2 regions of the Bacillus sp. BSL6 genome follow, and region 1 is predicted to be linked to the other one. Evidence: riboswitches for the same ligand, from Rfam matches in the RefSeq annotation. Region 1 holds a riboswitch; the other holds the start of a gene.
The links. Region 1 has a riboswitch for thiamine pyrophosphate ahead of RCJ96_RS21430 (MTH1187 family thiamine-binding protein). Riboswitches for the same ligand answer to the same signal wherever they lie in the genome.
Positions count from the first base shown of each region.

Region 2: linked by a shared signal. The riboswitch ahead of thiC (phosphomethylpyrimidine synthase ThiC) and the one ahead of RCJ96_RS21430 (MTH1187 family thiamine-binding protein) in region 1 are both predicted to bind thiamine pyrophosphate.

Region 1 is NZ_JAVGCW010000007.1:92,545-100,542, forward strand. It holds gene RCJ96_RS21410 (ABC-F family ATP-binding cassette domain-containing protein) at 1-973, opposite strand, end outside; gene RCJ96_RS21415 (ABC transporter ATP-binding protein) at 1,363-2,112, opposite strand; gene RCJ96_RS21420 (ABC transporter substrate-binding protein) at 2,109-3,107, opposite strand; gene RCJ96_RS21425 (ABC transporter permease) at 3,104-3,877, opposite strand; gene RCJ96_RS21430 (MTH1187 family thiamine-binding protein) at 3,849-4,169, opposite strand; TPP riboswitch at 4,270-4,371, opposite strand; gene RCJ96_RS21435 (methyl-accepting chemotaxis protein) at 4,433-6,172, opposite strand; cyclic di-GMP riboswitch class I at 6,314-6,398, opposite strand; gene RCJ96_RS21440 (anaerobic C4-dicarboxylate transporter family protein) at 6,682-7,995, shown strand.
Region 2 is NZ_JAVGCW010000006.1:96,493-104,490, reverse strand. It holds gene RCJ96_RS19610 (LTA synthase family protein) at 1-336, opposite strand, end outside; gene RCJ96_RS19605 (YkvA family protein) at 882-1,247, shown strand; gene RCJ96_RS19600 (metal-binding protein) at 1,298-1,789, shown strand; gene RCJ96_RS19595 (DUF4870 domain-containing protein) at 1,854-2,171, opposite strand; gene lldP (L-lactate permease) at 2,469-4,127, shown strand; TPP riboswitch at 4,199-4,314, shown strand; gene thiC (phosphomethylpyrimidine synthase ThiC) at 4,427-6,187, shown strand; gene RCJ96_RS19580 (arsenic transporter) at 6,442-7,800, opposite strand.

The sequences.
Region 1 (7,998 bases):
CAGCTTGCAATATACGACTCACCGGCTCCTCATAAACATTGAAATCAAAACGGGATCGAGTTACAGAATGAATCTTTTCAATCCTTTGCATTTTCTCTAATACTTTCTCTCGACTTTTAGCCTGTTTCGCTTTTCGAATTTTATTTTTTTGAATAAATATTTCTAACTGAGAGATTTCTTTTTGTTGTTTCGCATACGCCGATTGTAATTGTTTCTTTTGCACTTGGTAACTTTGTACAAACTTTTCATAGTTTCCTACGTATCGCTTCACTTTTCCTCCTTCTAGATGAAAAATAACATTTGTAATACTGTTCAAAAATAATTCGTCATGCGAAATGATTACATAAGCTTTTTCATATAGTCTCAAATATGATTGCAACCATTCTATATGAGCTGTATCTAAATAATTTGTTGGCTCATCTAGTAATAAAACATCAGCTTTTTCTAAAAGAAGCTTCCCAAGTAATAACTTTGTTCGCTGTCCCCCACTTAACTTCGATACATCCTTTTTCAAACCTATTTCAAATAAACCTAAACCGATTGCTACTTCTTCAACTTCTGTATGAATGTGATAAAAATTAGAGCTTTCCAATATAGTTTGTAATTCTCCATACTTTACTAACAGTTTTTCTACTTCTCCTGCTCCATTCATTTGTTCAGCAATTTTTAACATTTCGTATTCAATCGCATACAAATCAGCAAATGCACTTTGCAAGTATCCCTCAATTGTCATCCCTTCTTGTAAATCCATATGCTGCTGCAAGAAACCTACCTTCACATGCGGAAACCATTCAATGTTCCCATCATCATGTATAAGTTCTCCTGTTAAAATCTTTAACAATGTTGATTTTCCGATTCCATTTCCCCCTACTAACCCAACATGCTCACCCTTCAATATTCGAAAACATGCATTATATAAAATGGTTTTCTCACCATACGAATGACTTACATTTTCTACCGTTAATATACTCATTATTTTCTCTCCTTTGCTTATGATTCATAAGCTAAATAGAGAGAGCAACAGTATAAAGCCTTATTTAATTGTGCATATAAAAAATGGGTAAGGTGAATACACCTTACCCATTACATATTATCGTAAGAAAGGATTAAGGTTCTTTACCTGCTGTCTTCAATTTAGCTTAATCGATAAAAATGGGCAGACTTCTCCCATATCAAGCTAAAACCATTTGAAGAACAGTTGATAAAGTCATTTTATCCTTTCACTCCTTTAACATTTGTTATATTAAGAGTATAAACTACTCTGTTATATTCTATTCTCTACTTTTCCTTTTGTTCCTTCTCCCCCTATAAAAAAAAAGCCTCTTAACAGTAATTATACAAAAAACTGTTAAAAGGCTTTTTCTATTTTTTCATATAAGGAGCTAATACTCTCAAAATTTCTTCCTTATCCTTCTTTAACTCAAGTGATGTTAACATATCCATCGTTCTCGGCCTAGGTAATTTCACTTGTACCTCACCAACTATTGATGCTGGTCTTTGAGATAAAATAAATACGCGATCCGAAAGCAAGATTGCCTCATCTAAGTCGTGTGTAACCATAACGATTGTTTGCTTCTCTTGATGCCAAGAGTTTAAAAGCCAGCTATGTACTTCCATTTTTGTAAAAGCATCTAATTTACCAAAAGGCTCATCAAGTAGCATAATTGGCTTTTCACATAAATATGTGCGCAGAAAACTAATTCTTTGACGCATCCCTCCAGACAATTCATCTGGATAATGGTCTGCATATTCATCTAATTCAAACTGCTTTAATGCTTCCATTCCTTCTGTCAGCCTTTGTTTTTTCGGCTTCCCTTCAATTTCTAACGGAAGAACGATATTTTGTAAAGCCGATCGCCACGGTAGTAATAAGTCCTGTTGCGGCATATAACTTACAACATCTTGCTCTTGCATTTGCTTATCGTTATACGTTACACTTCCACTTGTTGGATTTTCAATATTTGCGATCATATTTAATAGTGTGCTTTTCCCACAACCACTCGGTCCTACAAAGGAAACGAACTCTCCCTCTCTTATAGAAGCACTAATATTTGCTAATACATTCTTGCCATCGAAAGATTTCACAATATCTTTTATTTGTAATCCACTCATTTTTCACTTGGAAGGAACTCATTTGTAAAGGCATCTTTCACATCAATTTTCTTCTTAATAACTTTGTTATCATATAAGAAATTCATGTAATTCGTCCAAACTTCTTCCTTCTGTACTCCCCACGCTTTTGCATCATCTTGATACTTCGTACTTAGCCATTTTTGACTTTCTTGTACTAAATCTTTATTTACATCTGGAACAGCTTTAATTAAAATATCGGCAGCTTCTTTCGGTTCTTTAATTGCAAAATTATAACCCTCTGTCGTTGCACTCATAAACTTTTTCACAAAGTCTTTATCTTGCTTCGTATGTTTTTCACTCGTAATCATAACAGGACTATAGAAATCAAGCGCTGGATCTAAGTCTTTCACCATAATCGTATTTAACTCTTTTCCTTGGCGCTTCGCTTCAATTCCATCCCATCCATAATAAATCCATTCAAAATCTGCATCACGACCAATTGATTTAAAGAAATCTGTTTGTCCTAAAATGATTTTTTCAACTTTATTAAAATCAGCTTGGTGCTTATCCATAATAGTCTTTAATGTCGCTTCTTCCGCTGGTCCTCCCCAGCCACCGTAACGTTTCCCTTCAAAATCTTTCGGTGACGTCATATTATCTTTCTTAAGCGATGCAAAAGCTGAAGTGTTATGCTGAATAATCGCCCCTACAGATACAACAGGAATACCTTCCACACGAGCCAACGTTACATTTTCTTGTGCGCTTATTGCGAAGTCAGCTTTTCCTGAAGCTATCATTTGCTCCGCCGTCACATTATCACCAGGCTGAATGATTTCTACATCTAAGCCTTGCTTTTTATAATAATCTTTCGCTTGTGCTACATATAAGCCAGTATGATTCGTATTCGGAAACCAATCTAATACGACTTTTACTTTTTGATCTTTAGTTGCACTTTCTTCTTTCTTTGCCGTATTACATCCAGCTACACCTACTGCTACTAAGGCAGCCAACATAACTTTTAAACCTTTTTTCATTTTCTGCCGTCCTTTCTATATATCCATGGTGCTGTTATTCTTGCCATAAACTCCACGATAAAATACAGACATAATGTCACCATTACAATAATTGCTGCAACACCAAATACTCGGGCTGTTAAAAAGGATTTCGTAGCCCTTGTAAGCATAACTCCTAATCCTTCACTGGCACCAAGCCATTCTCCAATAATCGCTCCCATTACACTATATGTAACTGCAATTTTTAAGCCGGAGAAAAAGTATGGAAGCACTGCTGGAAACTTTACTTTCTGGTAAATTTGCCATTTTGTTGCCTTCATCGTTTGCAACAACTTCAACATATTTTTATCTACCGTTTGAAAACCTTCTAAAATGCTAAGCGCAATTGGAAAGAAACAAACGAGTATGACTACCATTACTTTCGGTAGCATTCCATATCCAAACCAAATAATAAATAACGGTGCAAGTACCACAATTGGAATCGTTTGCGAAATAACAAGCAACGGGTTTATTAAAATACGAAATAAAGGGATAACGTCCATAAGAATTGCAATGCTTGTCCCAATTAAAATCGCAAAGAACAGTCCAATTATAACCTCTTGCAGTGTTTGCATCGTATTCGGTAATAGTAAATCTTTCATTCCAATTAATTCTTGAACAATGGCAGAAGGCTTCGGTAAAATCCACGGTTCAATTTTAAATAATGAAACAGATCCTTCCCATATCGCAATGAGAAGGATAAGCCAAATTGTTGTAATTATTTTAGATTGCTTCTGGTTTTGCATATTCATCACGGTACTTCCAAACTTTTTCATCTATCGTTACACCAGTGCTTGGACGATAGTGGATTTTAATAGAAGTAATCACTTCTTCAGCTCCAGCATCCACACAAGCTTGTTGCGCACGTTTAACGACATCAAGAAGTACATCTAATTCTCCTTCCAGCGTTGTTTCCATTGCCCCTACTTCATAACGAACTCCCGATTGTTGCACAACTTCAATTGCCTTATCAACAACAGAATATACATCTTTTGTTTTTGCTTGTGGTACTACTGAAAATGACATTGTAACTTGTTGTGACATAATAAAATCCCCCTTATGAAATTAAATTTTAAAACAAGAAAAGGCTTTCCTACTACGTAGGAAAGCCTTGTATGCAAGTTATTATAGAATAACATATGCTACATCACTTTAAGTAACTCCCTACGCTGGCATTATCCAGATCAGGTTGAGGGTCGATGTTTGCTTACATCCTCTCAGCCAATTGGCTCCCCGGTCCTTAATTCGTTTTCATTGTAGCATGATTTATTTTATTGAACAAACAAAAGCATGTATAATCATTTCATTTAACTTTTGAACTCCCCAATTAACTCTTGTAACTCCTGTGAGAGCCAGCTTAAAGAACTGGCTAATTCAGCAATATCCTGTACAGACATTTCCTGTTCTTTCATGATTTCTTCAACATTACTACTACTATTCGCATACTTATTTGTAATAAGTGATAGTTCATTTACAACACGAACAATGTTTTGGCTATTTTGCAATATATTATTTGAATTGCTAGAAACAACTCCAACTTGATTAGTAACAGTTTGTGCTGATTTCGAAATTTTTTCAAAGAAAGCACCACTACTTTCAACAAGTTTCATTCCAGACTCTACTTCTTTTGAGGTTTTTTGCATTGAAACAACAGCTTCTTCCGTTCCTGCTTGTGTTTCCCCTATTAATTTTGCTATATCTTTTGCTGATGCTTCCGTCTGCTCTGCTAATTTACGCACTTCATCAGCAACAACAGCAAATCCCTCTTCAGTTTCCTCAGCACGTGAAGCTTCAATAGTAGCATGTAAAGCTAGCGAATTCGTTTGATTTGAAATACTTGTAATTACAGTTACAATATCACTAATTTCTTTTGATCTTACTTCCAAAGAATAAATGATAGAAGATAAATCTTGTACTGCATTTTGTATTATATTCATTTGATTAATTGCCTGTTTAGTAACACCGTTTCCTTTAACTGAATGATGCTCTATACCTTCAGACGCTTTCACCATTTGTTTTGCAGCATTCTTTATCTCTTCCATCTTATCTTCCATTTCATATACAATACCTAAATACTGTGGTACTGAAGTTTCTTGTAATTGAGCGCCAGCTCTTAACTCAACCATAGAACTTACGATTTCTTGAACTGCCATACTATTCTCTTTTGTACTCACTGACAATTCTTGTGAAGATGAGGAAACCTGTTCTGCTGTCTGCTTCACTTTATCTATAATTCCTTTAAACTTCTCGATGGTATTATTAAAATAAGAATTAATAATACCAATATCATCTGATCTTTCCTCTAATTTAATATTTAAATCACCTTCACCAACTCTGCGCAATCCTTCACGTAAATCTCGCAATGGAGCAAGTGCATTACGTACAATTAAGAATTGAATAACAGTTGCAATTAAAACAGAAATACAAATAAACATTAAACCTTGTATAATGAATTTTTCCTTTGTAATAGGAACAATAGAAGCATCTACATCGGCTGCAACAATCGCCACAATATTTCCTTCTCCATCTTTAATTGGCTCTAATATCGTTACCCATGTTCCTAATAGATCTTCATATACTACTGTCATGTTTGCTTTTTTCGTGCTCATTACCTTATCGTATGCTTCCATCCAAAGATCTGGTTGTTTATAATATTCTCCCGGCCTTACTTCAACAACATTTGCTAACTCTGTAGACAAGTCGACGATTAGTAACTCACCTTTTTCATTTTTTTTTGCTCCAACAATATACGTTTGTCCAACACTATTCAATTCTTCCGTTGCTTCATCTAATTTCTCTGTTAACTTCTCTCTCTTTTCTCTTTGTGCCACTGGGTCTTTTGTAACATCTCTCACTATTTCTTCGTCTAATTTATGTAATACCGTATCTCCTGTTTCAAAAGAATGCCTTTCAAATATAGACATCATGCTATTTTGAAACATGTTAAAACTTAACGCTCCCATAGTACCAACAAGCGTCAAAATAACTAACACAGTTAACAATACATTCTTTTGAAGAAATGATAGCTTGTGCCAATATTTTTTCATCAACATCACCTTTCTTAATTAACTTAATATAAAGGAAAGCTATTAAAATAGAAACCTTATCAACAACTGATAAGGTTTCTCATTTGTTTGCAAATAAAAAAAGACCAATGAAAAAGCATTGGTCAAGACCAACCCTATCCGTCCGGTAACTGGCTAGCGTAGCCTTTCGGCCTTAGCTCCTGTAGTTTTGCGTCCTAATGTTTCCATCAGTTTGCCTTTCTCGCTGAACGAGTTGAACGATATGGGAGTTCTATGAGAATTACATTATTCTCTATCAAAGATTACAACATAAAAATTAAAATGTCCACCTATTTAGAGATACAAATGTAAAATTTGGATGTATTATTTTTTCGAAATAATTTAACAAAGTACGTGAATGTTACATTTCTTGTGTTATATAATAAAAAATGTATATAACACAAGGATTGTTTTGATTATTTATTTTAATTTTCTTTTAAATTAAATTATTCAAATATATCTTAACTAATGAATTTCGGAGGTAGTTTATCATGTTTTGGCTACAATTTCTTACATTACTACTCTGCATTTTTATTGGCGCACGTCTAGGCGGAGTTGGTCTAGGAGTAATGGGTGGCGTTGGTATGGCAATACTTGTTTTCGTCTTCCACTTACAACCTACAGCTCCTCCTATTGATGTCATGCTTATGATTTTAGCAGTAATTACAGCTGCTGGTGCACTCCAAGCCGCTGGAGGAATGGACTACCTTGTTCATTTGGCTGAGAAAGCATTACGAAAAAATCCAAAACGCATTACATTCTTTGCTCCAATTGTTACTTATTTATTTACACTTTGTGCAGGAACTGGTCACGTTGCTTATTCTGTACTTCCTGTTATCGCAGAAGTCTCTCGCGAATCTGGAATTAGACCAGAACGACCAATGTCAATTGCCGTAATTGCTTCCCAACAAGCAATTACAGCTAGTCCTATATCAGCTGCAACAGTTGCACTTTTAGCAATGTTAGCTGACTATAAAATCACCTTATTAGATATTTTAAAAGTAAGTATCCCTTCTACTTTCATCGCTTGTATGATAGCTGCATTTGTTGCTAGCAAAATGGGGAAAGAATTAAATGAAGACCCTGAATACTTAAAACGATTAAAAGAAGGAATGATTCCTAAGATTGAAGAGAAAAAAGAATTTGTTGGTGTAAAAGGCGCTAAATTATCAGTTATCCTTTTCCTAGTAGGAACTTTCCTTGTCGTACTTCTCGGTTCATTTGAAGCACTTCGTCCAGGATGGATAGTTGATGGAAAGTTAGCCCGTCTTTCCATGCCAAACACAATTGAAATGGTTATGTTAACGATCGCAGCTCTTATTATTATTTTCTGTAAACCAAATGTAGAAAGCATCGTGTCTGGTAACGTCTTTAAAGCGGGGGCAACAGCAGTTGTTGCTATTTTCGGTATCGCTTGGATGGGAGATACTTTCTTTAACGGAAACTTAAATATGATTCAGGGATCAATTCAGCATCTAGTAACAAGTGCGCCATGGCTATTTGCCATCGCATTATTCATTCTATCTATTTTACTATATAGCCAAGCCGCAACAGTACGTGCTTTAATGCCTCTTGGATTATCACTCGGTATTCCACCAGCACTACTGATCGCGATGTTCCCTGCAGTAAATGGATATTTCTTCATTCCAAACTACGGAACAATCGTTGCTGCCATTAACTTTGATCGTACTGGCACAACTGGCATTGGTAAATATGTTTTAAATCATAGCTTTATGATTCCAGGCCTAATCGCAACATTCACTTCTATCGGAATTGGAATGCTCTTAATTTCAATTATGTTTTAAAGA
Region 2 (7,998 bases), on a different contig from region 1:
ACTTCCGAAGTTAGATGTTTGTCCTAGTACTGGTAAAGTAACGAAGTCATTGTAGAATCCGTAGAACATTACGTTACCAACAAGAACGATTGTTAAGACAAAATTAATTCCAAGTGCTATATAGTTACGTTTTTTCCCTTTTGCAAATAATGCAAGACCAACAAGCAGTAATGATGCTGCTAATGGGCTCAGGAATAAAATGAATTCTTGCATGAAAGATTCAAGTTTTAAATCAAAGCTTGTGCGTGTAATAAGATATGTCTTCAACCATAAGGCTAAAGCTACGAATGCAGTGAAACGCACATTTTGAAATTGTGATTTCAAGGTTTCTTTCATTCATTTCCACCCTTTCTCTATCAGGCTTGGTCGATTTTGGAGCGAAAAATGCTAAAATAAAAAATACATAGTTTTCTTGGCCATAATTAGAGGTTCTATATTCACCCATATACGACTATAACTATGCATACCCTTTTAGTTTCTTGTGTTACTCATAAGCATAACGTCATTTCTGTATTATACAACAAAATTCATTTCTGAGAAACACTATAACATTTTACATTTTTTGTATGAGATTTGTCACTACCAGAGAAAACTTTAACATTCGTTTATATGTCCGTCAACTAGAAAATATAACAAAGGTAGAGCAGAATGTTAAGTGAAAGTGAAAAATCTCTTGTTGAGAAATAAGAAATGACAATGGGTAAGTGGTTATCTAGAAACCTATTATATGAAGGGAAATATGTAAAAATTAACGAACACTTGTTCTTTTCGGGTTTGTTTGTTACAATGAAAGTTCATTGATAGATTATGTGTAATTTTGATGAACTTTTACTGAAAACATATTGTAGCTTATTTCTTTTAAAAAATAGGGAGGCCTTTACATGGAGCAAAAATTTTCAGTTGAAGCATTTTGGAAGAAAGTAAAACATGTCGCAAAGCAGGCAGGGCAGTCAGTTATTTATGCAAGTTTACTGTTGTTTTACGTTTTGCAGAAACCAGATGTTCCAAAACGAGTGAAAATTATTGTAATTGGAGCACTTGCTTATTTTATTGCACCGATTGATGCGATTCCAGATTTCGTTGCTGGAATTGGTTATACGGATGATTTAGGGGCGTTAATGGCTGCATTATTACAAGCGTCGCTATACGTCGATGATGCTGTAAAAGATAAGGCGCGAGTGAAGTTGGCAGAATGGTTTGGTTCGGATATAGACACATCCTTTATCGATCAGAAATTAGATCAATAGGTAAGAACTGTCACATGGTGACAGGGCGAACGTAAGCGAGGAAGTGCATTATGCCATCAGGAAGAACGCATACGAAAATAAACTTAATATCCCTTCCGGTTGTTTTGTTTATGCTCTTTTCGTATGGACTAACAAATTTTGATTTTTTATTAACTTTTGCAATTGGCTTTTTAGTAGGTACTACATTTTTAACACCGGATTTAGATACGTATAGTAATGCGTATAATAAATGGGGATTCCTACGTATATTTTGGTATCCGTATAAGAAGGTGATGCCGCATCGCTCCTTCTTTACACACACAATTATACTTGGTGATGTGATTCGTATTGCATACATGTTAATTGTGTTTTCTCCGTTTTTATTCCTATTAAATGTAATCGCGCTTGACGGGAATTTAATAGAAATGGCGAAGGAACATGAGGTTGAAATTGTAACGTTCGTAATGGGAATTGTTGTGGCAAGCACGCTTCACATTATAGCGGATAAAGTGAATACGCGACGCAAGAAAATGATGAGAAAAAAGAAGAAACGCAGAAGATAAAAAAAACCGTCCCAAAAAGTATTTTGGGACGGTTTTTTCTTATTAATCAAACGTTTGTTTAAAATTAAGCTTTCAGTACTTTTATACCTTTCACGATGTTCCAAATGAAGTAGTATAAGCTAATGATTCCGCAAATACATAAGACAATCATTGTACCGATGCCCAGTGTTACATCCGGTTGATCAGATCCAAGACCCATAACTCCTAAAATAATCATGCCAATGAATGTAGCAATACTTGGGATAATGTGTGTCCATAGAGCACGTTTTGCATGTGGTTTCGTTTCCGCGTCTCCCACAATCCACACAATAATCGGGAATAAGATAGGGGCAAATAATACACTAAAGTATGATAAAGCTGCTAATATTTTGTTTCCGTTCATATATATCACCTCATAAATAATATCCGTTGTTATACCTTTATTATGCAGGAAAGGTAGCGAGCTTGCTATCGATGAACATTACAAGAACGTGACGATTTTGTAAGATTTTTTCGTTAAATGATAAAATTTTCAAAAAAATCTTTTTAAATGGAAATTGTTATGGTACAGTATAAATGAAAGTTATTGAAAACGTTTTCTTAAACGTTTTTTTATTTTTAGACTTAAAGGTATGATGACCTGATAGTCTATTGATGAGGTTATTCTATTTAAAAGGGGATTCTTTAGGGGGAGAGAATAATGAACACATGGACACAAGTTTATGATCCGTTCGGAAACATTTGGATTTCGGCAGCGGTCGCACTTATTCCGATTATCTTTTTTTTCTTAGCTTTAGCAGTTTTCCGCATGAAGGGGTATGTGGCAGGATTTATTACAGTTGTACTGACAATTTTAGTGGCGTTATTCGCTTATAAGATGCCGTTCACGATGGCAATGGCAGCGACCGGATATGGTTTCTTATACGGATTATGGCCAATTGCTTGGATTATCATTATGTCGGTATTTTTATATAAAATTTCTGTGAAAACAGGTCAATTCGATGTAATTCGTGCATCTGTATTGTCCATTACGAATGACCATCGTTTACTCGTTATTTTAATCGGTTTTTCATTCGGAGCATTTTTAGAAGGGGCAGCAGGATTTGGTGCACCAGTCGCGATTACGGCAGCACTTCTTGCGGGTCTTGGGTTAAATCCTTTATATGCAGCGGGTCTTTGTTTAATTGCAAATACAGCACCAGTCGCTTTTGGAGCGATGGGAATTCCAATTACAGTTGCTGGACAAGTAACAGGTATTGATCCACATAAAATTGGACAAATGGCTGGACATCAATTACCGTTTTTATCATTATTTGTTCCGTTCTTTATCGTATTTTTAATGGACGGATTAAAAGGGGTAAGACAAACATGGCCTGCTTTACTTGTAGCGGGTAGTTCGTTTGCCATTACGCAGTTCATTACAGCGACATTCTTAGGGCCAGAACTTCCGGATATTACGTCGGCACTTGTAAGTTTAGTTAGTTTAGCGCTGTTCTTAAAAGTATGGCAACCGAAAGAAATTTATCAATCTGGGCAAGCAAATAGAGAAGCAGCTGCAACAACAGCGGCATCGATGCCGAAATTAACGTTAGGAAAAGTAGTAAAGGCATGGTCTCCATTTATCGTATTAACGGTTATGGTAGTCATTTGGAGTCAAAGTTTCTTTAAAGCATTATTTGCTCCAGGAGGCGCGTTAGAAAGTCTTGTATTTAAGTTTGAAATTCCAGGCTTGCACAATTTAGTAATGAAAGCAGAGCCTATTGTAAATAAAGCGACGCCTTACGAGGCAATTTTGAAGTTCGATGTATTATCAGCAACGGGAACAGCAATTTTAATTGCTTGTCTCATTTCCATGTTTATTTTGAAAATGAGTGTAAATGATGCAGTGGTAACATTTAAAGAAACTTTAAGTGAATTAAAAATGCCAATTCTATCTATTGGATTTGTATTAGGATTTGCATTTATTGCAAACTATTCTGGGCTATCTTCTACACTAGCATTAGCACTAGCAGGAACTGGCGGACTATTCCCGTTCTTCTCACCATTCTTAGGATGGATCGGTGTATTCTTAACAGGATCTGATACGTCAGCGAATGCATTATTTTCAAATTTACAAGCAATTACAGCGCAGCAAGTCGGTGTATCTGAAGTACTTCTCGTTGCAGCGAATACAACGGGCGGTGTAACCGGAAAAATGATTTCTCCGCAATCAATTGCCATTGCTTGTGCAGCAGTTGGACTTGCTGGAAAAGAATCAGATTTATTCCGGTTTACAGTGAAGCATAGTTTGTTCTTCGTAATAATTGTGGGGATTATGACTTATGTTCAGGCCTATTATTTAACTTGGATGATTCCGTAAAGAGCGAGAGAAATAAACTTTGCATTTTTCAGATTATCGTGTATGATGAGAAAGTATTGAAAATTAAATCAGTGATAAACTAGGGGTGCCTAACGTATGCGTAGGCTGAGAGAGAAGCGCGTGAACTTCTTAACCCTTTGGACCTGATCTGGCTCGTACCAGCGTAGGGAAGTTAACGGCTTTACATAATGATGTCTTTATGAGCCAGGTCCTTATTTTTTTATGGACCTGGCTCTTTTTATTTTGGCATACGCTGGCCATATCTCGTCCTTGTCACGTACAGGGGGGCAACAAAGGTTATGAAACAGTCTGTTTCAGCTGAGCAAATTGAATTGAAATCGAGTTTACCAGGAAGTAAGAAAGTGTATGTGGATGGACCACGAGAAGGTATGAAAGTACCGATGCGTGAGATTGAACAAAGCGATACAAATGGCGTCCCGAATCCGCCAATTCGTGTGTATGATACAAGCGGTCCTTACACAGATCCTGCGTATAAAGTCGAGTTAGAGAAGGGGTTGCAGGCGCCGCGCCACTCTTGGATCCTAGAGCGCGGAGATGTAGAGGCATACGAAGGACGCGAAGTAAAACCAGAGGATGACGGTGTGAAGGTGGCTTCGAAACATACACCTGTTTTCCCGCAAATGGATCGCAAACCGCTTAGAGCGAAGCAAGGTGCAAATGTTACGCAAATGCATTATGCACGTAATGGCATCATTACGTCTGAGATGGAATATGTTGCGATTCGTGAAGGAGTAGACCCGGAGTTTGTTCGTAAGGAAATTGCGGAAGGTCGCGCTATTTTACCAGCAAATATTAACCATCCGGAAGCAGAGCCGATGATTATTGGACGTAATTTCCACGTGAAGGTGAATGCAAATATCGGAAACTCTGCTGTATCTTCTTCTATCGCGGAAGAAGTAGAGAAGATGACATGGGCTACTCGCTGGGGTGCAGATACGATTATGGATTTATCTACAGGTAAAAACATTCATACGACGCGCGAGTGGATTATTCGTAATGCGCCTGTACCAGTTGGAACTGTACCGATCTATCAAGCTCTTGAAAAAGTAAACGGAATTGCAGAAGATTTAACGTGGGAAGTGTATCGTGATACGTTAATTGAGCAAGCGGAGCAAGGCGTAGATTACTTTACAATTCACGCTGGCGTATTACTTCGTTACATTCCGATTACTGCAAAGCGTACGACAGGTATCGTTTCGCGCGGTGGTTCAATTATGGCGCAGTGGTGTTTATACCATCATAAAGAAAACTTCCTATACACTCATTTTGAAGAGATTTGTGAAATTATGAAGCAGTATGATGTTTCGTTCTCTCTTGGAGATGGATTACGTCCAGGTTCGATTGCAGATGCAAATGACGAAGCGCAGTTCTCTGAGCTTGAAACACTTGGTGAATTAACGAAGATTGCTTGGAAACATGATGTGCAAGTTATGATTGAAGGGCCTGGGCATGTACCGATGCATTTAATTAAAGAAAATATGGAGAAAGAGCTTGATATTTGCCAGGGCGCACCATTCTATACACTTGGACCGTTAACGACAGATATTGCACCAGGTTATGACCATATTACATCCGCAATTGGAGCTGCGATGATTGGCTGGTTTGGAACGGCGATGCTTTGTTATGTAACGCCGAAAGAACATTTAGGTTTACCGAATAAAGATGATGTACGCGAAGGTGTTATTACGTACAAAATCGCTGCGCATGCAGCTGATCTAGCGAAAGGGCACAAAACGGCTCATCAGCGTGATGATGCACTTTCAAAAGCTCGTTTTGAATTCCGTTGGCGCGATCAATTTAATTTATCTTTAGATCCTGAACGCGCGATGGAGTATCACGATGAAACGTTGCCAGCAGAAGGTGCGAAAACGGCTCATTTCTGTTCCATGTGTGGACCGAAGTTTTGTAGTATGAGAATTTCACATGATATTCGTGAATACGCAAAAGAAAATGATTTAGAAACGACAGAAGCAATTGAAAAAGGAATGAAAGAGAAAGCGAAAGAATTTAAAGAAACTGGTAGTCATTTATACCAATAACACGTTACACCTCTTTACTTGATTGATCACACTGTAGTACCTAACTTAAATATAGAAGAAGCCCGCTTTGCTAAGACGGTAGCAAAGTGGGCTTCTGTTGTTTATCCCGCTATTTGTGGGCAGTAAGACCCCCACCTCAAAATTCAGCGGAAGCAAAGAAGTTAGGTGGGGGGCAACTGCCCGTAAAAGCCCGATTGGTTAGGGCTGATAATCAGTGGTGGATGTACAAAACCCCCACTGATTAAAGTTTCACTTTATAAGGCGAAGAAGAGATGTACCCAATAGAATAAGAGGAATAATGTAACGACTGTTGTGAGTGGAATAACGATAAGGGATACACTTAAATAGTCTTTCCATTTTACTTTAATTTTGTTTTGTTTCAGGATATACATCCAAATGAGAGAAGCTAGCGTACCGATTGGTAATAATAGTGAACCGATGTCACTACCAATGATATTTGCGAGATAGATAGTTTTTAATGTGACTGGATCTAATCCCATTTCTGTTAACGTAATGGTACCAATCATAAGTGCAGGGTGATTATTGAAGACATTGGAGAGGAGAGAAACGAGTCCACCCATTGCAAAGCTAGCATAAAGCAGATGTTGACTTACAACTGGTTCAAGCCATTGGACAAGCGCTGCTGTTAATCCTGCGTTGTGGAGCCCGTAAATAATGACATACATAGAGAAAGCAAAAATCAAAATGTGCCAAGGTGTCTTTTTCAAAATGTCGACAGGGTTCGTTCGTAAGTAGTACCATCTCCAAATGAGAAGAACGAGTGAACCGAGTACGGCAACAATCTCGATTGGGATGGATAAGAAGGATGCAACGAATAGAAGACAGCGCATAAGGAAGACGAAGCCTAATACTTTTAGCATGAACCTTGTCCGTTTTTGTTTCGTATCAACTGAATTTTTTCCTTTTAACGGATGAAAGTTTTTCGTGAAGAATATTTCTTCAATATCATATGAAGAAACAGGCAATTTTTTCGGAAGTTTTTTCTTCAAAACCGTATACATAAGCCATGACATAAACAATAGTCCTAATGTTGCAGGTACAAACATCATAGCAGTATGCATATAAAGAGTCATATTCACGATATTTAATGCGATTAAGTTTACGATATTACTTACACCAATTGGTGCACTAGATGCAGTAGCGATTAAAGCACCGCTTAATAAATAAGGGATTTGTTGATGCGGTTTTAATTGAAGATTTTTTAGGAGAAGAATTAAGATTGGCGTTGTAATTAAAATACTACCGTCGTTATTAAATAAAAGAGTCATAAGAAAACATAATAATTGAATATACCAGTATAAGCGGCGCCCGGAGCCTTTTGCTAAGTTTGCAAGTTTCGCTGCGGACCAGTGGAAGAATCCGAAGCTTTCTAATATAACCGCCATAACGATGGTCGCTAATATTGTTATGGAGGCACCGCCAATTTTACTAATAATGTCCATGACGTCTGGTTTTGATACAAGTCCAGTAATCAGGATAATGCCAGCGCCAATTGCTGCCGGCCACGCCTCATTTAAACCACGAGGTCGCCAAAAGATAACAATCATTGTTAAGAAGAATACAATAATAGTAATCCATATTTCAATGCTCATATTTTACCTACCTTTCTACTTTTCCTTAAAGTAATGTAGCTTGTCTTAAGGTTTGTATTGGTAGTATATTCAGCGGAAAATAGGAAGAACTAGACATATAATGGAATAAGGTGAATATGTGTTTTTCAAGCGAAAGGACATGTGTCACGAATAGTGAAATAACTATTGTGAGAGGAGTCTATAAATTAGAAGGGCAGT